DNA from 4 places in the Planifilum fulgidum genome. Region 2 is predicted to be linked to each of the others. Evidence: predicted binding sites of a transcription regulator. Region 2 holds the regulator's gene; each other region holds the start of a gene.
What was found. Region 2 encodes Rex, which represses fermentation and respiration genes when NADH is low (regulators of the CRP and FNR family bind a similar motif). Its sites were predicted from a motif close to TTGTGAAATATTTCACAA; they were not measured.
Positions count from the first base shown of each region.

Region 1 (5,943 bases), on a different contig from region 2:
ATTGTCGGACTGGGAACCGCACCCCACCATGAACAACAGAGCCAGACAACCGAGCATTGCCGCTGCCTTTTGCATGATCCTCCGATTCCTCAACTCCATCCCTCCAGTTTGAATTTCGGACAGACCCGGATCAATAGGGTTGGAACGGCGGAGATCCGGGCGGCGCATACTGGATCAGGTGGGCGATGGGAATGGTGTAGGCGACCAGAATCAGGCAGATCGCCACCGTCACCCACAGCGGCCAGCGTTCCAGTATCGCCGGAGTGGAAGCCGCCTCTTCCGCCACCTCGCCGATGGGATAGTCGACGCCTTCCTCGGTGCGGGGCGCGAAGAAAGCGAGGCGGATCACGATCCACACCATAAGCATAGCAGAGATGAACAGGAATACGCCACCGATCGCCATCACCTGTTGATAGGTGAGCCAGCCGAGGGCGATCGGATCATCACCGTAGGTGGTGAAGGCGGTACGGCGCGGGGTGCCCAACAGGCCGGCCGCGTGCATCGCACCGGACATGATCAACATGCCGAGGGCCCAAAGCCCCGTCTGCACCAATCCCAGCTTGTTGAGTCCGGCAGTCAGCTTTCGGCCCGTCAAGGCGGGAATCAGCCAGTAGCTGACCCCGAAGAAGGTCAGGATCACAACCGTTCCGACCGTCAGGTGGAAGTGTCCCACCACCCACAGGGTGTTGTGAACCACCTGGTTGAGCTGATAACTGGTGTTGACGAGTCCTCCCGCTCCGCCGGGGATGAAACTCAGCATCCCGACAAGGGGAGCGACGAAGCGGACGTCCTTCCAGGGAAGCATGCGGATCCATCCGAAAAGCCCCTTGGCGCCGCGGGCCCGTCCGGCGCTTTCAAAGGTGGCCAGGACGGCAAAGGCGGTCATCAGCGACGGAATCGCCACCGAGAAGGTGAGGGCCACCTGGAGGAATTTCCACCCCGACGCGATTCCCGGCTCGGTCAACTGATGGTGGAAACCGACGGGCGTCGACAGGAGAAGGAACATGATGAAGGCAAGCCGGGCCAGGGCATCGCTGAAGATTTTCCCGCCGATGATTTTGGGAATGTTGACGTACCACACGATGTAGGCCGGCATCAGCCAGAAATAAACCAAGGGATGGCCGAAGTACCAGAACAGCGTGCGGCTCAGCACCACATTGATCGTGTCCACCCAGCCGAAGGACCAGGGGATGAGCTGCAACAGCACCTCGAGGGCCACGCCGAGGGTGGCGATCAGCCAGAGGCCCATGGTGGCCACGGCCATAAAGGCGAACAGCGGCGACAGTTTCCCCTTGTGTTCCTTCTTCCACCAGCGGTATTGGGCAAAGACGGCCCAGGCGCCGATCCAGCTGCCCACCACCACCAGGGCGAGACCGATGTAGAAGAAGGGAGACGCTTTCATCGGCGCGTAAAAGGTGTACAAAACGGTGGCCTTATTGGCGATGATGAGGAATGCCGCGATGGCGGTTCCCACCGTCATCAGCCAGAACCCGATCCAGCCCAGGCGGCGGCTGAATTCCGTCAGCGTTCCGCCGCAGGTGCGGACAAGTCCCGAGTACAAATAGCCTACGATGAAGAAGGTGGTAAACACCAGGGCCATCAAAACGCCGTGGGCGGTCAACAGTTGATAATAATTCACCGGCCCCAGATCGATGACGCCGCCCCGGACCAGTCCCTGAAGCAGTCCGGCGATGGCGCCGAGAAAGATGGCGGTGAAGGCGACGGCCATATGCGCGAGAATCAATCGGGAATCCTTCGGTTGAAATCGAAATCCCGCCGCTCCCGATTGTGCCTTTTCCATGGGAAACGCACTCCTTTTCTCAGAGTTTCATCATTTGACGACAACTTTTCCTGCCATCACCTGATGGCCCGTGCCGCAGTACTCGTTGCAGACGATCAGGTATTCCCCGGGATGATTGAAGGTGTAGGTCGCCCGGTTGATATGTCCGGGGATCACCATCATGTTGACGTTGGTCCCCGCAATCTCAAAACCGTGTACCACATCGGGCGAAGTGATTTGGAAATGAACGGTGGATCCCACCGGAATCTCCATCGTTCCGGGTTGAAAGGTGAACATCCGCGCCACCATGACGGCCTTGTATTCCTTCGGACCCACCTGTGTCAGGGAAGGCTTGTTGAAGGGCGCCTCCTGGGTGACCGTCTTCGGATCCACCGTGACCAAGCTGCCCGGCGGATGGGCGTCCGTGGCAAAGGCCTGCACACCGACAACAGAAAGAAATATGACAAGGGTGGCTCCGCCGATGATCAGCCAGATCCGTTCATACCGGTGAAGGTGCATCCTTCATCCTCCTTCTCAATTTCGGCTCAGGAAAAGAAAAAAGATTGAAAACCACGTGACCAGAATGAATCCGCCGATGAACAACACACCGGTCAGCGTGCCCTTCAGGGAGGGCTCCTTTTCCGGGGAGTCTTTGCGATCCGGTTCCCGCCGATCGACTTGCGCTTCCATCGCTTCCACCTCCACGTGTTTCTGTCATTAAACATACCACCGGCCCTTTTCCGAAAGTGTGATCTTTTTCACAAACAGATCCGCTTTCACCGAAACTTCATAATTTGGACCTCGAAGGTCCCAATATGCCCTTGTGCAAGGAATTTCGCGGCCAAACGGCGGACCCCGGCGCGCTCCTTCAGGCCCCGACCGGTCCGGATTGTGACAATTATCACACCCTTCGCCCCAAATCACCGCTATGATCAATATTAAGTCGGAATGATCTCGGTTCGGAGGGATACAACATGTTGGCCGTTTCTCATCTGCTTACGGATGTTTCTTCTTATGGCGACTCGCTTCGCTACACCCGCCGCTCCGTCGGCCACCGCTCGGGCACGCACAAGGGAGCCGGACCCGTGGTCGTCTGGAATGTCACCCGCACCTGCAACCTCCGCTGCGTCCACTGCTACTCGCAATCGGAAAACAAAAAATACGCCGGGGAACTCTCCACCGAAGAGGCGATGCGGGTCATCGACGACCTCGCGGAGGCCCGCGTGCCGGTCATTCTGTTCTCGGGGGGTGAGCCCTTTGCCCGGCCCGATCTTCTGGATCTGGCCCGTTATGCCGTCTCCAAGGGAATCCGCGTCACCCTTTCCACCAACGGCACCCTGATCACCGAAGAGGTGGCCCGCCGGATCCGCGAAATCGGAGTCGGCTACGTGGGCATCAGCCTCGACGGCGTGGGCGAAATTCACGACCGGTTCCGCGGCAAAAAGGGAGCCTTCGACGGAGCCCTGCGGGGCATCCGGAATTGTCTGCGTCAAGGTCAGAAAGTGGGCTTGCGCTTTACGATCAACCGGCACAACGCAGACCAGGTTCCCGCCATTTTCGACCTGATGGAAAAGGAAGGAATCCAGCGGGCCTGTTTTTATCACCTCGTCTATTCGGGCCGCGCCAGCGTCCAATACGACGTCTCCCACGAAGAAACGCGCCGGATCCTGGACTTCATCTTTGACAAGGTGGAAGATTTCGCGCGGAGGGGAATCGTCAAGGAGATTCTCACCGTGGACAATCACACCAACGCGCCCTATCTCTATCTCCGCGTCAAACGGAAAAATCCCGAAAAAGCGGAAATCGTCCTGGAAAAACTGCGCAACAACGGCGGCAACCGCTCGGGAATCGCCATCGCCAACATCGATCCTTTAGGCAACGTGCATCCCGACCAGTTCACGCAGTCGATCACCCTGGGCAATGTGCGCGAGCGCCCCTTTTCCGAGATTTGGAACGATGAAACCCACCCCGTCCTCACCGCCCTGCGGGACCGCAAACCGCTCCTGAAAGGGCGCTGCTCCCGGTGCCGTTTTTTGGATATCTGCAACGGCAATTTGCGGGCCCGCGCCCTGGCCGTCCACCGCGATCTGTGGGCGGAAGATCCCGCCTGTTACTTGACCGACGAGGAAATTTCCTGAAAACCTCCGAAAAAAGATCGGCCGTCCGGAGTTTTCTCTGAGACGGCCGATCCCCTTTTCGGGGCATGGCGATGCCACACATTTTTAACAAAATCTTTCCATAATCGTTCTATTTTTCGATGCCGCGTCCCCTTGGATTCTTTACAATAGTAAGTGAAGGACTGAACGTTCCCATCCGAAAAGGGGGATGGATCATGGCGACAACCTGCTGCAATATCCGTTCCGACCGGCTGACCCGCTTCTTGTCGCCGGATCAGCTCCAGCGCCTCAAGGATCACATGGTGTGGAAAAAAGTTCAGGCCGGTTCTCCGATCTTCCAAGCCGAGGATCCGGCGGAGTTTCTTTATTACATCGAACAGGGATGCGTCAAAACGATGAAGACCACCTCCGACGGGCAGGAAATCACCTTTGGCCTCAAGGGCGGCGGCGACCTGATCGGACTGGTCGATCTCCTGTCCGACTCCGTCCAAACCTACGGGCACAACGCCGTCGCCTTTACGGACACCCTGTTGGGGGTCATCCACAAAAACGATCTGGACGCCCTATTGGTGCAGTACCCCTCCCTGTCCTTCGCCTTTATGCAATGGATGGCCCTGGAACAGCGGATCATGCAAACCATCCTCCGCGACATCGTCCTCTACGGAAAACCCGGCGCCCTCTGCTCCATTCTGATCCGGCTCGCCAACAGCTACGGACAACCCACCGACCGCGGCATCCGCATTTCCCTCCGCCTCACCAACCAGGAACTGGCCCACCTGATCGGCGCAACCCGCGAAAGCGTCAACCGCGTTTTGTGCCGGCTGAAATCCGAGCGCGTCATTTCCCTCGATCACGGACATTTGGTGATCCACGACCTGGAGCGGTTGAGAAATGAAGCCCGTTGTGAAGAGTGCCCCCTTGAAGTCTGCGTGATATGAACGGACGGTGTGAAATGGCCCTTCTCCTCACCCAAAAAAAGCCCGCCCCAAACGCAGCGCGGCCGGGGGATTTCACCCCCGGCCGCCGCGTGAGCCCGGCGGTCACTTGCCCGGCTCCAGCCAACCGACCACCATTTCCAGGGCCTTTCGCGTCCCGAGACGTATCCCGTGACCCACCTGGTTGCCCACCTGACCGAGCAGATTTTTCCCCGATGCGGCAGCCTCCCGGATCTCTTCCTTCACCTGCTTTGCTTCCGGGGAAGCGGCGGGGGTTTCGGCATCATACACCTGCCCCAGCACGGCGATTTCCACGCGCCCGTTTTCCGGGGTGATGTGAATCGCCCGGGGAGCTCCCTGCGTCCCCTCCATCTTCTGGATGTTGCGCTCCGCAGAGTCGATCCCCAGAAAGATTCCCACAAGCAGCATCATCGTCAATGCGGTCACTTGCAGAAAAAGACGCACTTTTTCCCACCTGCCTCAAAAAACTGCCATTCCGGGGAAGTCAGGGATTCCGGGGCCTGGCATCGACGGGCGTCGCCTCAAAATGGATCTCGGCGATGGCCCTGGCCAGGGCTTCCGCCGACCTGTACGCCTCCTCGAAGGTGTTGTCCACCCCGCCGATCTCAACCAAAAGGCTTCGCGGGGAAAGGGATTGGTTGTACTCTCCGTTTCCCTGGGCCCGGCTCTTGCGGAACACCCCTTTGGACAATCCCGGATACAGTTCTTCCAGTTTGTTGTGCACCTCGCGGGCAAATTTTTCGTTTTCCTCCCAGTTGTCGTTGGCGGTGCCGACCACAAAGGCGATCGTCGCATAGGGCTTTCCGTTGATGTGGCGAGTGGTTTTGTTCCTCCGCTTGGAGTCCCGGTGCACATCGATGAAATACTCCAAATCGGCGTTTTGCTTCATGGCCTCGACCACCGTTTTCCGCGACGCCTGATAGAGGCGGTTCCACTTCGCCTGAAACGGCTTCGTGTACACCTCGGCGCCGATGCCCATCTTCTCCAGCTCTTCGCCCAGCCGTTTGCCGACCATCACGATGTTTTTTCGGTTGTCATAGGCCCGCTCGGGGGAGTTGACTCCCGAAAGTTCCGGCAAATAGGACTCGGT
Region 1 is NZ_FOOK01000002.1:168,333-174,275, forward strand. It holds gene BM063_RS01825 (c-type cytochrome) at 1-93, opposite strand, end outside; gene BM063_RS01830 (b(o/a)3-type cytochrome-c oxidase subunit 1) at 131-1,801, opposite strand; gene BM063_RS01835 (cytochrome c oxidase subunit II) at 1,832-2,299, opposite strand; gene BM063_RS01840 (cytochrome c oxidase subunit 2A) at 2,315-2,470, opposite strand; gene BM063_RS01845 (radical SAM/SPASM domain-containing protein) at 2,755-3,918, shown strand; gene BM063_RS01850 (Crp/Fnr family transcriptional regulator) at 4,113-4,835, shown strand; gene BM063_RS01855 (DUF3679 domain-containing protein) at 4,938-5,297, opposite strand; gene spoIIP (stage II sporulation protein P) at 5,338-5,943, opposite strand, start outside.
Region 1: BM063_RS01840 (cytochrome c oxidase subunit 2A) is a predicted target of Rex. The motif match lies at 2,527-2,544, and genes of this name have one in related genera.

Region 2 (5,943 bases):
GGGATCTTCCAGTTCGATTTCCTTGGCGATGGTCACCCCGTCATTGGTGATCAAGGGGGAACCGAATTTCTTTTCCAAGACGACGTTGCGGCCCTTGGGACCCAAGGTCACTTTCACGGCATTGGCCAGAGCATCCACGCCACGCAGCATCGAACGACGTGCATCTTCGCTGAACTTGATCTCCTTCGCCATGTCCTCGTCCCCTTTCTTATGTAGGGTTATTGGTTAATGAAACTGCAGACGGCATCGCCGGATCACTGCTCGACGATCGCCAACACGTCACTTTCCCGCAGGATGAGGTATTCCTTGTCGCCCACTTTCACTTCCGTGCCCGCATATTTGGAGAAGATGACGCGATCGCCCACTTTCACTTCCAATTCGATTTTCTGACCGTTTTCCCAACGGCCGGTACCGACGGCGACCACACGTCCTTCCTGCGGTTTTTCCTTCGCCGTATCGGGAAGAACGATCCCGCTAGCAGTCTTTTCTTCCTTCTCGATCGCTTCCAGCACGATACGATCACCCAACGGCTTGATCGTCACTGGAGACCCTCCTTTTCCGCAAGAGGTAGATAAATCTTCGCAAACGCGTTGTTAGCACTCATCAACGATGAGTGCTAACACTAATTATAATAATATGCATGTGCCGCCCAATTTGCAAGTCCCGGGGGGAATTTTTTTCGGGAGCGCCTGCCGGGCAATCATACAAAAGCAGTATCTCCCGAGTCAGAGAAAAATAAACTTTGGACATCCCCTGCAGGTCCTTCGCCGCATCCTATGATTCTTCCAACCAGGCCCTCTCCCTCGCTTCATCTTCCTTTTGAATCCGCCGGTGGAGCCAGGTGCAGAGCAGCAGGCTGATTTCATACAGGAGAATGAGGGGAATGGACACCAGAATGTTGGAAACCAGATCCGGGGGGGTAATGACGGCCGCGAGAACCACCATGCCCAAATAAGCCATCCGGCGCCCCTTCCGGAGCGGTTCCGGCCGGAGAATCCGCAGGCGGGTCAAAAGCATGACCACCAAAGGCAGCTCGAAGAAAAGGGCCAGGGGAAAGACGATGTTGAACATGAAGCCGAAGTACCGATAGATTCCAAAAGTTTCCGTGGTTCCGAGCGCATCGGACAAGCCCGTCATGAAGCGGAGGAGATAGGGAAAGATCACATAGAACCCGAACAAAAGACCCAGGCAAAACATGATTGCCGCAAAGGGAATGTAGGTGAGGGTGATCCTTTGTTCGGCTTTCGTCAAACCCGGCTTAACGAAGGCCCACACCTGGTAGAGGGCGAAGGGCAGGGTGATGGCCGCCGAAATGACAAAGGCGAACATCATGTAGACGCGGAGGGGTTCCGACGGCGAAAACACATGCATCGTCACGTTCGACGGCATTTGCTGTTTCAACCAATGGACAAAATCGGCGGCAAAGACAAAGCCGACCACCAAACCGAAAACGAAGACGACAATGATCCAGATCAGCCGCCGCCGCAGTTCGCCGAGGTGCTCTGTCACCGGTTGAATCTTATCGTCCATGGCGCAATCATCCCTTACGGCAATTGTCACAGATGCGGCACCCGCCTGGCGGGTGCCGCCCGATTTGATCAGGCCGGACAATCAAGCCGGCCGAAAGGCGTCTAGCTTTTGTGCGCCTCATCCATCTCCTTCGCGGTTTCGGTTTCCGCTTCCGTTTCCTCATCCGGAAACTTCTTCAGGAAATAGATCAGCGTCTGCAGTTCCGTGGTCAAGTCGATGTGGTGGATCCGGACCTTGGGGGGCACGTTGAGCCGTGCCGGCGTGAAGTTGAGAATTCCGCGGATGCCCGCCTCGACGATCTGCTGCGCCGTCGCCTGGGCAACGCTGGCAGGCACGGTCAAAATGGCCACTTCCACATTGTGCAATTCGGTCACTTCCTTGAAGCGGTCCATGGACAAGACCGGAATGCCGTCCACTTCGGTGCCGATTTTCGCCGGATCGTTGTCAAAACCGGCGACGATCTTGGTGTTGTGACTGCGGTAGAAGTTGTAGCGCAGCAGGGCCGTCCCCAGGTTGCCGACGCCCACCAACACCACATTGGTCACTTCGTCCACCCGCAGAAAACTCCGCAGGAACTGAAGCAGGTAATTGACATTATATCCGTAGCCTTTCTTGCCCAACTCGCCCAAATAGGAAAAGTCGCGTCGAATGGTGGCCGGATCGATTTGCAAGGCTTCACTGAGCTGGGCGGAGGAAACGCGCTTTTTTCCGATCGCGTGCAGTTTTTCCAGATACCGATAATACAACGGCAATCGCTTGGCGGTGACATGAGGGATTTTTTGATCTTCCATCGCACGCCTCCATTCGACGGTCCCTATGACCGCTTGATTTTCTATTCAAATGTCCGCCGATTTCAAGGGCTTTATCGGTGGCGTCCGGATTGTCCTTCCATCTGTTATTTCCTTCACAAATTCATCTTATAATGAAATCCCATTTTCCGACAAGTTGGTCACGCCGGATCAGCAGAAGTGGAGCAATCCGCCGTGCCCCAGGGTGACCACGTCTTCCCGGGTGATTTTTTCCCCGGCCAGAATGCGGGGCAGGAAGTGATCAAAGGAGGTCACCGGATCGTGAAGGACGCAACCCGGCAAACCCAAGACGGGAATCCCGCGGTAATAGGCGATCATCAGCATCGTGCCGGGCAAGATCGGCGTTCCATAGGTGACGATCTCCGCCCCCAGGGAAGCGATCGCCCCCGGCGTCCGGTCATCGGGATCGACGGACATTCCGCTGGTCACCAGAACCATGTCCACTCCCTGATCCACGAAGGCCCGGATTTGATCCCGGATCATCTCCTTGTCGTCGGTGGCGAAGGTCTGTCCCACCACCTTCGAGCCGTATTTCTCCACCTTTTCCCGGACGACCGGCCCGAAGCGGTCCCGGATCCGCCCGTGATACACCTCGCTCCCGGTGGTGACGATGCCGACCCGGTGCGGGCGGAAGGGGACCACCTCCACCACCGGCCGGCCCCGGCGCGCGGCGATATCCTCCACCTCCCGGATGGATGCTTCCGGAAAAACCAGGGGAATCACCCGGGTCGCCGCGACGGTCTGACCCTTTTCCACCGGCGTGTGGGTCCGGAGCGTCGACAGCGCCACCTGTTCCACCCGGTTGATGGCCGTGACCGCCTCCACATCGATCCGGAGCAAGCCCTGCACCTGCGCGACCAGGTTCACTTTCCCCTCCTTCGGCTCCGTCAGGGCGAGATGGGAGCCGGCCGCCGCCCGGGCAATCCGTTGCGCCGCCTCGTCCTCGTGCAGCTCTCCCTCGGCCAATTCGAGCACATATACGTGCTCCTTGCCGATCCGGAGCAGATCATCGATATCCTCCCGGCGGATCCGATGCCCTTTGCGGAACAGGGGACCCTTGTATTTCCCCGGATCGATCACCGTCAAATCGTGGGCCAGCACCAATCCCACCGCTTCGCCGACAGGAACTTCCTTCAACCGGCTTTTCATCTCCGACCCTCCCCCGCGCTCATCGATCTTCGGATCATCCGATTTATTCCCCCTGAATCCGGCGAAAAAACGGAAATTGCCGGGGAGCCGCAGGGCCGGAAGCGATGCATTCTTTTTCAAAAGAGATCTTCGCTAGAAAGAGAAAGTTCTGGACGGCGTGATCAACCCGTCCAATGGCTGATCGTGCGCTTCCGGGAAGACGGTTGGCACCACCTGAAAGGAATAGGCGACCCCGATCCGCCTGAAGGGCCCCGAATGACGGGAGAAAAAGCGATCATAATATCCGCCGCCGTATCCGAGCCGGTATCCCCGCCCGTCGAAGGCGACTCCGGGAACCACCACCAGATCGATCGCCCCGGGAGGGATTTTCGCCGACGCTTTTCCGGAGGGCTCCGGTATCCCGTAGGCCCCCGCCACCAGCGGCTCCCCCCTGCGGATGGAGAAGAAAGAGAGGGACTTCGTCCCGGGATCCGCCTTGGGAAGACCCACCCGTTTTCCCGAAGACCAGGCCTCCTCCATCGCCGGCCGGACATCCACTTCCTTCCGGAAGGGAAAGTAAAACAGGATCGTTTCCCCTTCCCGGAAGGCCGGGTGACGGACCAGCCGCTCGCAGACGGCCAGGGATTCCCGGCGCGCCTCCTCCGGGGGAAGGGATTCCCGCAGATCCAGCATGCGCCGGCGAAGCACGCGCTTTTGTTCCGACATGATCGCATCCGCCCTTTTGCCGATTCGCCCGTCATCTGCTACGATTAAGGGACAGGCGGCGCAAAGTCCCTTTCGATCAAAACAACCCCCGCAGGGGATCTTCTTCGCCAACCGCTCTTTCCGACAGGTGACGTTTTTATTTTCAATTTTACACCATCCGCCGGCACCCGGAAAATCTCCCTCCTATGAACAAACCGTGACGCCTTGCGCTTCCGGGAAAACAGACAAAGCCCATACGGGAGGAAAGACGATCATGATCCTCTTGCAAGTGAACCAAGTGTCCAAATCCTACGGAGCCCACCCCGTATTGGAAGAGGTCACCCTGCGGGTGGCGGATAAGGAACGCGTCGGATTGATCGGCGTCAACGGTTCGGGAAAATCCACCTTGCTGAAAATCATCGCTTCAAAGATCCCCCCCGACAGCGGGGAAGTGCTCATCGCCAAAAACGCCCGGATCGGTTACCTGGCCCAGGACAGCGGCCTCGATTCGGAGCGAACCGTCTGGGAAGAGGCCCTTGCGGTGTTCACCCCCCTCCGGGAGATGGAAAGGCGGCTTCGCCGGCTGGAGATGGAGATGGGCGACCCGGCATTGATGGCCGATGAAGAGCGGCACCGGCAGGTGCTGGCGCGTTATGCATCCCTGCAGGAGACCTATGAACAGGCGGGGGGATTCCAATACGAGGCGCGCATCCGCGGAGCCCTGCACGGGCTCGGCCTCTCCGACATCGATTGGCACAAAACCCCCGTGCGCGATCTCAGCGGAGGACAGAAAACCCGGCTGGCCCTGGCCAAACTCCTGCTTCGGGAACCCGACCTGCTGATGTTGGACGAACCGACCAACTACCTGGACATGGATGCCCTCGACTGGCTGGAGCAGACCCTCTCCTCCTATCCCGGGGCTTTGCTGGTGGTCTCCCACGACCGCTATTTCCTGGACCGCATCGTGGAAACCATATACGAAGTCGACCGGAGGCGCGTCACCCGATACCCGGGCAATTACTCCGACTTCGTCCGGCAGAAGGCCGAATGGGTTGCCCGCCAGGAAAAAAAGTACGCGGAGCAGCAGGCGGAAATTCGCCGGATGGAAGAGTTTATCCGGCGCAACATCGCCCGGGCCTCCACCGCCAAACGGGCCCAGAGCCGGAAAAAAGCCCTGGAGCGAATGAAGCCCGTCGAACGCCCTCCCAAAGAAGGCCCGCCCGCGGCCATCCGTTTTGACATCGCCGCCGCCAGCGGAAAGGACGTGCTGGAAGCCCGGGAACTGGCGATCGGATACGATCCGGCCTCCCCTTTGGCCTCCGGTCTCTCCTTCCGGATTGAAAGGGGGGAGCGGATCGCCCTGATCGGCCCCAACGGCACCGGCAAATCCACCCTCCTGAAGACCGTCGCCGGCCTTCTCCCGCCCTTGTCCGGCAGGATCCGTTACGGGACGGGAGTGGATCTCGATTATTACGATCAGGAACAACAGTCCTTCAATCCGGAAGCGACCGTTCTGGAAGAAGTGTGGAACGACTTCCCCTCCCTGGACCGGACGGCCGTCCGTTCCGCCCTCGGCCAGTTTTTGTTCAGCGGCGATGACGTGTTCAAAAAAGTGGCCGATCTGAGCGGCGGCGAAAAGGCCCGCCTCTCCCTCTGCAAGCGCATGTTGCGACGGGCGAATCTGCTCCTGATGGATGAGCCCACCAACCACCTGGACATGCGGAGCAAGGAGCGGCTGGAGAAAGCCCTTGCCGAATATCCGGGGACGCTC
Region 2 is NZ_FOOK01000013.1:18,504-24,446, forward strand. It holds gene groL (chaperonin GroEL) at 1-192, opposite strand, end outside; gene groES (co-chaperone GroES) at 255-536, opposite strand; gene tatC (twin-arginine translocase subunit TatC) at 775-1,530, opposite strand; gene BM063_RS08780 (redox-sensing transcriptional repressor Rex) at 1,632-2,321, opposite strand; gene BM063_RS08785 (molybdopterin-binding protein) at 2,490-3,488, opposite strand; gene BM063_RS08790 (5-formyltetrahydrofolate cyclo-ligase) at 3,621-4,193, opposite strand; gene BM063_RS08795 (ABC-F family ATP-binding cassette domain-containing protein) at 4,447-5,943, shown strand, end outside.

Region 3 (5,943 bases), on a different contig from region 2:
ACCGGGGCTTGGATGCGCTATTACCCCTTTGCCCCCGGGACCTCCATCCCTTATTCCCACGTGCTCCACGCCCATTCCCACTTCGCCCTTCTGGGCTGGGCCTTTATGGGCTGCTTTGTGCTTTTTCTGCACTTCTTCTGGGAGCGCATTCGCCATAAAAAGCAGGCCATCCTGGCGGCTTCGGCGATGGCCGGGATTTCCCTGGCGATGTTGTTCGCCTTTTTGTATCAGGGTTACGGACCGCTGTCCATCGCCGTATCCACTTTGCACATTTTTGCGGAGTATTGGGCGGCCTTCATCTTTTACCGGACCGTCAGAGAAAACCCCGCCTTCTCCGAAATCGGGGGGACGTTTATCAAGGGTTCCTTGGCTTTCCTCCTCCTCTCTTCCGCCGGCCCCTTTTCCCTCGCCTTTATCGCCGCCCGCGGAATGAAGGAGACGCCCTGGTACGACATGGCCATCTATTTTTATTTGCACTTCCAATACAACGGGTGGCTTCTGCTGTTTTTGATCGGGATGTTCGTCCTATGGCTTCGGAGAAAAGCGGTTCCCTTTGACGCCGGGGGAACGAAGGCCGCCTTCTGGATGTATGTCATCGCATTGTTTCCGGGGTATTTTCATTCCATCCTGTGGATGGAGCCGGGGAAATTCGTGGAGGGGCTGGCCGTCGCCGCGGGCGTGGTCCAGTTTGTCGCCGTGCTCCTCCTTTTCCGGTCCTTCAGGGGAAGCTGGCGCCATCTCCGAAGGAAGTGTCCCGGTCCGGTCAACGCCGGTCTCCTTTTGACGATGCTTGCGCTCTTGGTCAAAAGCGCCCTGGAGCTGGGTCTCCTCTTGCCGGGATTGACCGACCTCGTCTACGACACCCGGAGCGTGGTGATCGGTTATCTGCATCTCACGCTGCTGGGATTTGTCAGCTTTTTCATCCTGATCCAATACATCATGGCGGGAATCTGGGAGGCGGACAAACAGGCCGTGCATGGGATTTCCGTCTTTTATGCCGGATTTTTGCTGAATGAGCTCCTCCTGTTTATGATGGGTTTGGCGGAATGGATCGAAGCGCCGCAACTTCCCTTCCGTCTGGAAGGGCTCCTCCTGGCCGGCCTGATGCTCCTGGCGGGGATCCTTCTGATGTGGCGGAGCTTCGCCCGGGGCGGTTCCGGGATCTGAAGGGAGAACAGCGGAAAAAGTTATTCATTTTTAGATTTTACTTGTCATTGATCAAGTTTCTTATCTATAATGATCTGGAAAACATGCGAATTGATCTTAATTTATAGGAGGAATGTAAATGTCTAATTTGGCGCTGAAACAGCAGTTGAACCAACACCAGTTGTCGATGGTTCAGAGTGAGATGGAACACAAGATGAAGTCGATGGCGGTCGCATACTTATTGGCCATTTTTCTGGGATATTTCGGTGCGCACCGGTTTTATGTCAGAAAGACGGGCACGGCCGTCACTCAACTGGTGCTCTTCCTCCTCGGGGTTGTGACCGCGATCTTTTTGGTTGGGTTCGTGTTTCTCTTCATTGTCGGGTTCTGGGTTTTAATCGACCTGTTTTTGCTCCATGGCCAAGTAAACCGTTTGAACGAGGAAATTGAACGGGAGATCATTGAGCAGGTGTTGCGCCAAAGCGCGTGAACGATCGGCTGGGAAAAATGAGCGGAGGGCGGCAGATTTCCGCCCTCCGCTTTGTTTTCAGCGACATCAATAGTTGACCGCCTTGTAGGCGTTGATCCGCCCTTTGCTCCAATAGGTTCCCGTTCCGGAAATCCGATCGGCGGTGTTTTCGATGGCCGCCCGGATTTGCGATGCGCTGCGTCCCTGGGCGTCCAGAAGCCCGGCCAGTCCCGCCACGTGGGGCGTTGCCATCGAGGTGCCGGACAGGCTGGCATAGCTGCTGCCCCTGTAGGTGGAGACGATGTTCACCCCCGGAGCGGCGACATCCACCCAGCTGCTGCCGTAGTTTGAGAAGGACGCCTTGTTGTCGTTGCTGTCGGTGGCGGCCACGGCGATGGCGTTGCTGTAGTACGCCGGGTACGTGGGAAGAGACGTGCCGTTGTTACCGGCGGCGGCCACCACCACAACCCCCTTGTTCCATGCGTAGTCCACGGCGTTTTTCAGGGTGGTGGCACCGACCGAAGCGCCCAGACTGAGGCTGATCACGTCGGCGCCGCTGTCGGCGGCGTGGATGATCCCGTTGGCCACATCATCCAGGGTGCCGGATCCGCTGTTGTTCAACACCCGAACGGCATAGATGGTGGCGTTGGGGGCCATGCCGGCAATCCCCCGGCCGTTGTTGGTGACGGCGGCGGCGATTCCGGCGCAGTGCGTTCCGTGTCCGTTGCCGTCATAGGGATCCCAGTCGTCATCCACAAAGTCGTAACCCCGGACGACTTTTCCGGCCAAGTCGGGATGGTCATATTGAACTCCCGTGTCGATGATGGCGATCCAGGTGTCGCTGCTGCTCCTGGTGACATCCCATGCGGCGGGCGCTTGGACCTTCTGGGGTCCCCACTGCTGGCTGGAGAAATAGGTGTCGTTGGGGATCCACTGGATCCTGTAGATATAGTTGGGCTCCGCATACTCGACGTTGGGATTCTTCTCGTATTCCTTGACCGCTTGCTCCACGGATTTGCCTTCGACCTTCACGACGTCGAAGCCGAGCTTCGTGTTGCGGGAGAGGAGCTTTGCCTCTTCACCCTGGTGCACGGTTTTCATCGCGCTGGCAGATGTGCCCTTTTTGAACTTGACAATTACCTGGTCGGGGGCGTAATCGGGCTTGTCCGCCTGAACGGCCGATTCGGCGCCTGCGGCTTGGGGCTGAATCAGGACGACAGCCAGCACCAGCGAGGCGACGATCGCCAACAGTCGCTTCATGGGGCATGACCTCCTCTGAAGAGTGGGGTTTATCATTCACCCCGGAGGGGGAATGACCGGAAGGCGCATGGTTTTCCTGCGACGGATGGGGATCCTGGCGGGACCGCGCTGTCGTTTCCTGAAGGGATGGCGGGGCGGGCTGGCAGGGGGACTGTTGGTGCGTGGAATCGACGGGAGAGACGGTGAAAGCGAATCAAGAGCAAGAGGTTGGATTATCGGTTGTTTGATGGGTGTCGGGATGGAAATCTATAAATATCAGAATCAAATTCCAATAATCATTTTAATATAGCGTCAAGTAAAAATCAACAATAAATACAGAATATTTATCGTGATCTTGCTGTAAAGCGTTAAAATAGAAAAGCTTCCGTTTTCGAGAATTTTATTCTGCCGCATTGCCGCGGGAAATGGGGGATCTGTAGATTTTAGAAAGTGACTGGGTTTTTGTGAAACAACGGTGAAATCCTTTGGCTGAGAAAAAACGGATTTTTTTCGTTTGTGAAAAAATCCGAGGGCGAAGGGGGATTCGCCGCAAAGTTTGCAGGAGCCGGCGGCTTCTGGGAGGTTATCCGGACAGGAGGGCGACCGCACCTTTTCGGCGCGATGGAAGGTGGATCGGGAAGGACAGATTCCCGCCTCTTTGACGGAAAACTCCGAAGCCGCTTTGCCGGCAGCGGGACGGTTTGCATGCCCCTTTTCGGGGGTTCCATCCGGATGCACGCCGTCAAAGTCCCGACGATGAGGGAACTTACTTAAGCAAAACGCGTTTTTTCCCCGCCTACGGCTTGCAGGCGGTGGTGAAGCCGTTGGAAGGGAAGACCCCGTCATCGCGCCCGTCCAAGTTGTCGGCGTGCCGTTCGTTCTGGATCGAGGGAAAGGCGCGGTCCGCAGGCAAGGCGGAGGAATGACCGCTTTTCGGTTCTTCGCCGGGCGGACGGCCACCGATTCATAACCCCGCCATCCCTCGACAAGGAGGGCGGTGAAACGGACGGTGGGCTGACGATCAAAATCTGCTACAGCAGTTTCAGGTTTTCGGGGTGGCGTGCGGATCTTCGGTTTCCCCCCGTCTTTCCTTGGTTTTGGGGCGATTGGATTTGACATTGGTTGTTCAACAAATGCGCTCCTCAATTTGACACAATTCACAGGCGGGTTTGTTGGTGCCTTTACCATGGAGAAGGCGGCAGGCCGAGAGGAGGGGGATGGGCGGGAGGTGATGGGGGTGTCGATTCGCCCGATTCGCATTCGCCTGCGCGCCGTGCCGATGGGGGACGATCTCGCCCTGTTGATCAGCGGCGGGCGGGAGCATATCGGAGCGGTGGCCACGGCGTATCGGGAAGGCGACGGAGTCAAGGTGGAAACGCACGTCCTTCCGGGGCACCGGGAGGGGGAGTTGGCGGCGGAGACGGCCCGCCTGGCGGCCTTATCCCTGAACTGCACCGTTACCGTGGCCATGGGGATTCATCAGGACGAGGCGACGAGGGAGGAAATCGACCACATCGTCGGGACGGTGCGCCGGCTGGTGGAAAAGGAGCTGGGGCGCAGGGGATTTAGGGACGCGGAAAGCCGTTCATGACGACCGGGCAAGCGGTGCCGGTTTTTCCCGGAGAAAAGGCGGGCCGTCCTTTTCGAACCCGGCGGATTTGTGTGATGTCCGTCACGTTTTTGAAGGTGCCTCCTTCCTAAAATAAAGGCAAACGGACAAGGAGGGAAGGGTGATGGACATCGGACCCGGCTGCGGGATGACGGGGTTCGCCGGCGCTTCCGGTCCCCTCTGCACAGGTTTGGAACGGTTGAAGGGAGAACATCCGCCGCTATTGAAGCGGATGGAGGAGTTGGCGGAATCGGCGCGGGGGATTGCCGCGGATGCCGGAGGCGGAAGGTGGAAGGAGGCCCTGCGCTTCCTGGAGGAAAAGGTTCGCTCCTTCACGGCCGATTTGGATCTCCACTCAAGGCGGGAGGAAGAGGTTCTCTTTCCGATGATGGCCCAATATATCGGACGGGAGACGGGACCCATCGCGGTGATGGAGTACGAACACGAACAAGCCAAGGCACGCCTGTCCGCGTTCCTCTCCGAAGTGGAGCGGCTTGACGGTTCCGCCGGGGCGGGGGACGCCCGGAGGATCGCCGGCGAGGTGGAGGCGGCCGTGCGGATTTTAATGGATCATTTTATGAAGGAGGAAAACGTGCTCTTTCCGATGGCGGAGCGCATCCTGTCCGAGGCGGAAAAGGAAGAGCTGATGGAGAGGATTCAGGCGATTTGACCGAAAGCAGGCGGCGCATCCCGCCGGGGGTGCGCCGCCTGCCATTGACGGGGCAGTCAGAGGACGCACACGTTGCCGGGGCAGCGGCCGTCACAGTGGCAAAACTCTCGGAGTCGGTTTAAATCGTGGATGATCAGCCTGCCGGACCGCATGCTGAGGATGTTTTCCCTTTTCATCCTGCTCAGCATGCGGTTGACGCTTTCCCGGGTGGCGCCGATGAAGTTGGCGAGATCCTGATTGGTCAGCCGCGTGGGGATCAGGATGCCCTCCTCGGTCTCTCTGCCGCAGGTGTTGCAGAGGCGGATCAGGGTGGAAGCGAGCGCCCCGGTTTTGCCGTACACCAGAAGATCGCGCACCTTGGTTTCCAGTATCCGCTGGTTGACGGAGAGCCATTGGATGAACCGGAGGGCCAAATCGGGGTGGCGGAGCATCAGCGCCTCCAGCTCTTCCTTGCGAATGACGCCGAGGAGCGCATCCGTCAAGGTGACGGCGTTGCTCCACTGAAAGGGGGGCGAGAGTGTGCAGGGGTCGCCGACCATGTCGCCGGCGTACTTGAGGGAGAGGGCGATTTCCTCCCCGCTTTCGGTGTTGTTGAAAATCTTGACGATCCCCTCGTGGATGAAGTAGAGGTAATCGGCCTGTTCCTTGTCCTGGAACAGATTGGTGCCGCTTTGCACCCTCTTGGGGGTCATCAGGGAACTCAGCCGCTTCAGCTGCTCCGGTTGGAAATAGTCGACAAACCGACGGGCGGACAGAGCGGTCATGTGGAACCCTCCTCTCCGGCATTTTGCGCGTGGAGAAATTTGATGA
Region 3 is NZ_FOOK01000010.1:6,552-12,494, forward strand. It holds gene BM063_RS07390 (hypothetical protein) at 1-1,167, shown strand, start outside; gene BM063_RS07395 (TM2 domain-containing protein) at 1,286-1,636, shown strand; gene BM063_RS07400 (S8 family peptidase) at 1,703-2,875, opposite strand; gene BM063_RS17230 (hypothetical protein) at 3,167-3,814, opposite strand; gene lpdD (prenylated flavin chaperone LpdD) at 4,092-4,445, shown strand; gene BM063_RS07415 (hemerythrin domain-containing protein) at 4,588-5,133, shown strand; gene BM063_RS07420 (Crp/Fnr family transcriptional regulator) at 5,190-5,897, opposite strand.
Region 3: lpdD (prenylated flavin chaperone LpdD) is a predicted target of Rex. The motif match lies at 4,000-4,017, and genes of this name have one in related genera.

Region 4 (5,943 bases), on a different contig from region 2:
TGGCCAGGAGAACGATGGAGACCGCTGCCATGACGACAATGACGGCGGCGACGACCAGTTCAAACCTTTTGAACGGCTTTTTCCCCTGTTCCCTGCATGCTTTCAGGTAGAAGAAGATGCCCGGCGCATAAAGAACGGAAACCATCAGCAAGTATTCCAGCCCCGCCGCGTAAACCAGCCACATCGAATACAACGTGGCCACGATCCCCAACAGCAGATCCTTGCCCCGCCGTTCCCCGGCGCCATAGCTTTCGCCGGTCCAGGCCAACTTCAGCTGATACAGGGCCGAGAACAGGTAAGGCAGCAAAATGGCGACTCCGGCCATGGAATACAGCGCCTGATAGGTCGACTCGGCAAACAGCACCACCAGGATGAATGCCTGGATCAAACCGTTGGTCAGCCAGAGCGAAGCGCTCGGACTGCCGCTCCGGTTCTCCTTGGACAGCCGTTTCGGCAGCACGCCGTCTTTGGCGGCCACGTAGGGAATTTCCGCCGCCAGCAGGGTCCAGCCCAGCCAGGCCCCCAGGAGGGAGATCACGAGGCCGAAGTTGATCACCACCGCCCCCCATTTGCCGACAACGGCCTCCATGACGTAAGCCATCGACGGCGCCTCCAGAGCGGCCAACTGCGGCTGGTTCATGACACCGAGGGACAGGACGGAAATCAGGATGTAAATGATCAGGGTGCCCAGCAGTCCCAGGACCGTGGCCCGCCCCACATCCCGGCGGCGTTTGGCGCGCCCGGACAGGACCACCGCTCCTTCGACCCCGATAAACACCCACAGAGTGACGAGCATGGTGCTCTTCACCTGCTCCTGCACCTGGGACCAGTCAAAACCGCCGCCCGCTCCCCAGAAATCCCTGAGAAACAGATCCGCTTTGAAGGCGAACATGACGACCACGATAAACAGGAAGATCGGAACCAGTTTGGCGATGGTGGTGACGGCGTTGACCAGGGACGCTTCCTTGATTCCTTTCAGGACCAGGGCGTGAACGGTCCACAAGATCACCGAGGCGCCGATGACGGACGCCAGGTTGTTCCCTTGACCGAATATCGGGAAAAAGTAGCTGAAAGCGCTGAACATCAGCGTCGCGTAAGCCACGTTTCCCAGCCATGCGGAAATCCAGTACCCCCAGGCCGAGTTGAACCCGATAAACTCGCCAAAGCCCGCTCTTGCATAGCTGTAGATCCCACCGTCCAGTTCCGGCTTGCGCAGGGCCAAATTCTGATAGGCCAAGGCCAGGGCGATCATCCCGATCCCGGTGATGATCCAGCCGATGATGACGGCCCCGCTGTGGGCGCCGGCCGCCATGTCGCTCGGCAGGTTGAAGGCGCCCCCGCCGATCATGGACCCGATGACAAGGGCGATCAGGGGAAACAGCCCCACTTTGTTCTCCTTCATCGGTCTCACTCCTTCACGGTTTTGACATCAACGCCGAATACCGGCGGGTTCTCCCCGAGGGCGGGGAAAACCCCCCGCCCCGGCGGCTACAGCGTGGCCACCATGACCGCCTTGATGGTGTGCAGCCGGTTTTCCGCCTGATCGAAGACCAGCGAGTGTTTGCTTTGGAAGACTTCGTCGGTGACCTCCATCTCCTTCAACCCGTATTTTTCATAGATCCGCCGGCCGATTTCGGTCTCCAGGTTGTGGAAGGAAGGCAGGCAGTGCAGGAAGATGACGTCCTCATTGCCCGTTTTGCGGATCATTTCCATGTTCACCTGGTAGGGTTTCAGAAGGCGGATCCGTTCGGCGAACTGATCCTCTTCCCCCATGGACACCCAGACGTCGGTGTAGATCACATCCACCCCCTGCACGCCTTGGTCAATCTCTTCCGTCAGGGTGAGGGAGGCGCCGGTTTCCTCCGCAATCTCCCGGGCGCTCTTCACCAGCTCCTCCTCCGGCCAGAGACTCTCCGGGGCGACGATCCGGAAGTCCATGCCCATCTTGGCGCAACCGATCAGCAGGGTGTTGCCCATGTTGTTTCTGCCGTCCCCGACATAAGCCATTTTGATCCCCCGCAGGCGTCCGAAATGCTCCCGGATGGTCAAAAAGTCGGCGAGGATCTGGGTCGGATGATATTTGTCGGTCAGTCCGTTCCAGACGGGGACGCCGGCGTGTTTCGCCAACTCCTCCACCGTTTCGTGCTTGAATCCGCGAAATTCGATGCCGTCAAACATCCTGCCGAGCACCTTGGCCGTGTCGGCGACGGATTCTTTTTTGCCGAGCTGAATGTCGTCCTTGCCGAGATACTCGGGATGGGCACCCAAATCCACGCAGGCGACGACAAAGGCACAGCGGGTGCGGGTGGACGGTTTTTCAAACAGCAGGGCGATGTTTTTCCCCTCCAGCAACTTGGGCAGCACCCCGGCGTATTTTTGCGCCTTCAACTGTTGGGAAAGATCGAGCAAATAGGAGAGTTCCTGCGGGGTGAAATCTTCCAGTTTCAGAAAATGTCTGCCCTTCAAATTGATCGCCATTTCCATCACTCCTCGTGCAAAAATTGAATCTGCCCTTCAGATGTCGTCGCGGATCAGCGGCATGCTCATGCAGCGCGGACCCCCGCGTCCCCGAGCCAGTTCCGAGCTGGGCACCTCAATCACCTCGATGCCGTGCTCCCGAAGCAGTTGATTGGAAACATAGTTGCGATCGTAGGTGACGACGACTCCCGGCGCGATGGCCAGGGTGTTGGAACCGTCGTTCCACTGCTCCCGGGCGGAGGCGATCAAATCTCCGCCGCCGCAGGGGATCAGCACCACATCCTCCAATCCCAGGACTTCCTTCAGGGTCTCGATGAGGTTGTTCCGTTCGGAGATCTTGACGGTTCCCTTTTCCTCGCCCGGTTCCAGGATGTAAATGCGCATCTCGCCTTTCGGCCCCAGAATCTCCGGATGAACGGTGAATTTGTTCCGGTCCACCATTGTGAAGACGGTGTCGAGGTGCATGAAGGCGCGGGATTTCGGGATCTCCACCGCCACCACCTTCCGGATCTCTTTCTGCCCGGCAAACAGATTCAGGGCAAGCTGTTCGATCGCTTGGGCGGTGGTCCGTTCGCTGACGCCGACGGCCAGCACCTGCCGGCTCAGCACCAGTTGGTCGCCGCCTTCCATCGAGAAGCGGAAATTGCGTTCAAACCAGACGGGAATTTGGTGGGAGGCGAAGCGCGGATGGTACCGGATGATGTAATCCATGAACAGGGACTCGCGCCTTCGGGCCCTGCGCCTCATCCGGTTGATGGAGATGCCGTTTCCGATCACGGCAGCGGGGTCGCGGGTGAAATACAGGTTGGGCATGGGGTCGAGGTAGAAGGGATAGTGTTCTTCCATGATTTCGTGGAGATGAATCTTCTTCTCTTCCCGGATTTCGCTTTTCCGGATTCCCGACATGACCTTTTCAACCAGCTGTTCGTTGGGCATGGACAACAGGTATTCCTTCAGATGGTAGAAGGCGCTGGTGACGTTTGCCTTGCTCTCCGTCAAAATGTCCTCCACAAACTGTTCGCGGATCTCGTCGTTGCGCAGAGACTCCGCCATGAGGGTTTCCAGATACACCACTTCGATTCCGCGGTTGCGCAGCGTCTGGGCGAAATAGTCGTGTTCCTTTTGAATCGCCGGCAGATAGGGAATGTCATCGAAGAGGAGCCGTTCCAGATACTCCGGAGTCAGATTCTCCACTTCCCTGCCGGGCCGGTGCAGGAGAACGGTGCGGAGTTCCCCGATTTCGGAAGTGACGTGAAGCGGATAATTCACGAGAATTTCCTCCTTCCCGGAATCTTCCCTTTTCATGCACGTACGGACGACAGATTCGAAAGAGCCGGTTCCTCCCGCTTTCCTCCGATGAAAGCCCCCTTTCCGAAAGACGCGTTTTTCTTTTCCAAACAAATGGATGATTGCGAAATGGCATCGCTTACATAAGTGATATTTTTCACATATTGTTTTTCAGTGTGGAAATAATACAGTCTGTTGACGGATTGGTTAACAGATCGTCTTATTCGCTTCATAGCGAGATTTATTTGTTTATCACATCCTTCAATTTCAGTGTAAAAGATTGAATATCGCCGAGTTGTGAAGCATCGCTCATCAAAAACGTGAAATCGTTCACATTAAAATAATATTTATTCCTTTAACTCGAATGAATATGCGCTTTGCTTGCGGCTTTCCAGGCCGCGGCTCACCAAACCCTTAAAAATGAAGTTTTTCCATATGGTTGGCGATGCCGTCCGCCGGGCAAGTCCGCCAAAGGCGCATAAATAATCCATTTTAAAGAAACGGTGAACAAACAGAAGATCCGCCGAAACGGAACCTGGGCAAAAGAAAAAAGCGGCCGAAAAGCCGCCCGGGGCCGTTTCCGATTCCCGCCCCTTCTCTCACTCCAACAGATAAACCACCACACGGTACGGCCCGTGAACGCCGATGGACAAATCCCCTTCGATATCGGCGCTCCGGCTCGGCCCGGTGATCCAATTGATGCAAGCCGGAACCTTTTCCCCGAGCCGGGCCCAGACGCCGCGGGTTTCGGACACGACGTCCTGCCTCCGGAGAACCGCGAACAGGACGGGGGGCAACAGGCTGACGCTTCGCCCCCGGTCGTTTCCGCTTCGCAGCACGAGCGATCCGGTCGAGGCAACTCCCCACTCCGCCCTCACCAGTCCGGCCGCCGCCCGGGCCGCATCCCGGACTTGTGCCGCGGAATCCCTGCCGGAATCCCACAGGATGCGTTCCACTCCCGGAAGGTCGGCCGTCACTTCCTCCAACAGGGGATCCTTCCACAGGACGAGGGGTGATCCCCCTTCCCGGTCGATGTCCTCCATCAATTGCCTCCTGAGGGCTTCCCGCCCCTGAACCCGGATCCCCCGCCCCCCGAGGAGGGAAAGATTGCGGAGAAACCGGCTGATCCGCTCCTCTTCCGTCAGCTTCTCCTCCCTTGCTTCTCCCTCCGGCGGCGCGGACTCCCCGCGGCTTTTTCCGAGGCGCTCCGACAGCCGGGACAGGAAGCGGCGACGGGCGTCAGGATGATCCATCATCGTTTCCCCCTTCCCGGCGCCACCAGCTTCGAAAGGATTCCGGAGCCGGCCGGGGAAAGTCCCGGCTCTCCGTCCAAGCCGACAAGGGACCCGGCCCCTTCTTCAGTCGGCCGGATTCATCGGCCAAAGGACGCGTCAGCCAATGCCCCAGGCGTGCCGCCGCGGTAAACCGTCCCGGATCTTCGGCGAACCAGGCGAATCCGCGAAAAACCATCTGCTCAATCCGCCGGCTGCGCCCCTCTTCCACCTGATCCCGCCGGAGTTCCAGCAGCATGTCGTGAAGGGGAATGCGGACGGGACACGCTTCCGAGCAGGCGCCGCACAGACTGGAGGCGTAGGGCAGCTCCCCGTGTTTTTCAAACCCTCCCAGCAGCGGCGACAACACGGCGCCGATCGGTCCGGGATAGACGCTTCCGTAGGCATGGCCGCCGATGTGACGATAGACGGGGCATACGTTGAGACACGCTCCGCAGCGGATGCAGTGGAGAACCGGTTGATATTTGGTGCCGAGCAGCTTGGAGCGGCCGTTGTCCACCACCACAATGTGCAGTTCCTCCGGCCCGTCGGCATCCCCTGGTCGGCGCGGCCCCGTGATCGCCGTCACATAGCTGGTGATTTTCTGACCCGTGGCGCTCCGGGTCAGCAGCGTCAACAGGACGTCCAGGTCCTCCCACCGGGGAACGAGGCGCTCCATCCCCATCACCACCACATGGATCCGGGGCAGGGTGGACGTCAGCCGGGCATTCCCCTCATTGCTCACCAGGACCACCGAACCCGATTCGGCCACGCCGAAATTGCAGCCGGTGATTCCCATCTCGGCGCGCAGGAATTTCTCCCGCAGCCGCCGACGGGCGTAGGCCGTCAAAGCCTCCGTCTCCTCGGGCAGCGGCTCGCCCGCTTCCCGGGAGAAGAGCTCGGCCAC
Region 4 is NZ_FOOK01000006.1:65,498-71,440, forward strand. It holds gene arcD (arginine-ornithine antiporter) at 1-1,402, opposite strand, end outside; gene argF (ornithine carbamoyltransferase) at 1,489-2,484, opposite strand; gene arcA (arginine deiminase) at 2,515-3,747, opposite strand; gene BM063_RS05100 (LutC/YkgG family protein) at 4,365-5,018, opposite strand; gene BM063_RS05105 (LutB/LldF family L-lactate oxidation iron-sulfur protein) at 5,005-5,943, opposite strand, start outside.
Region 4: arcA (arginine deiminase) is a predicted target of Rex. The motif match lies at 3,911-3,928, and genes of this name have one in related genera.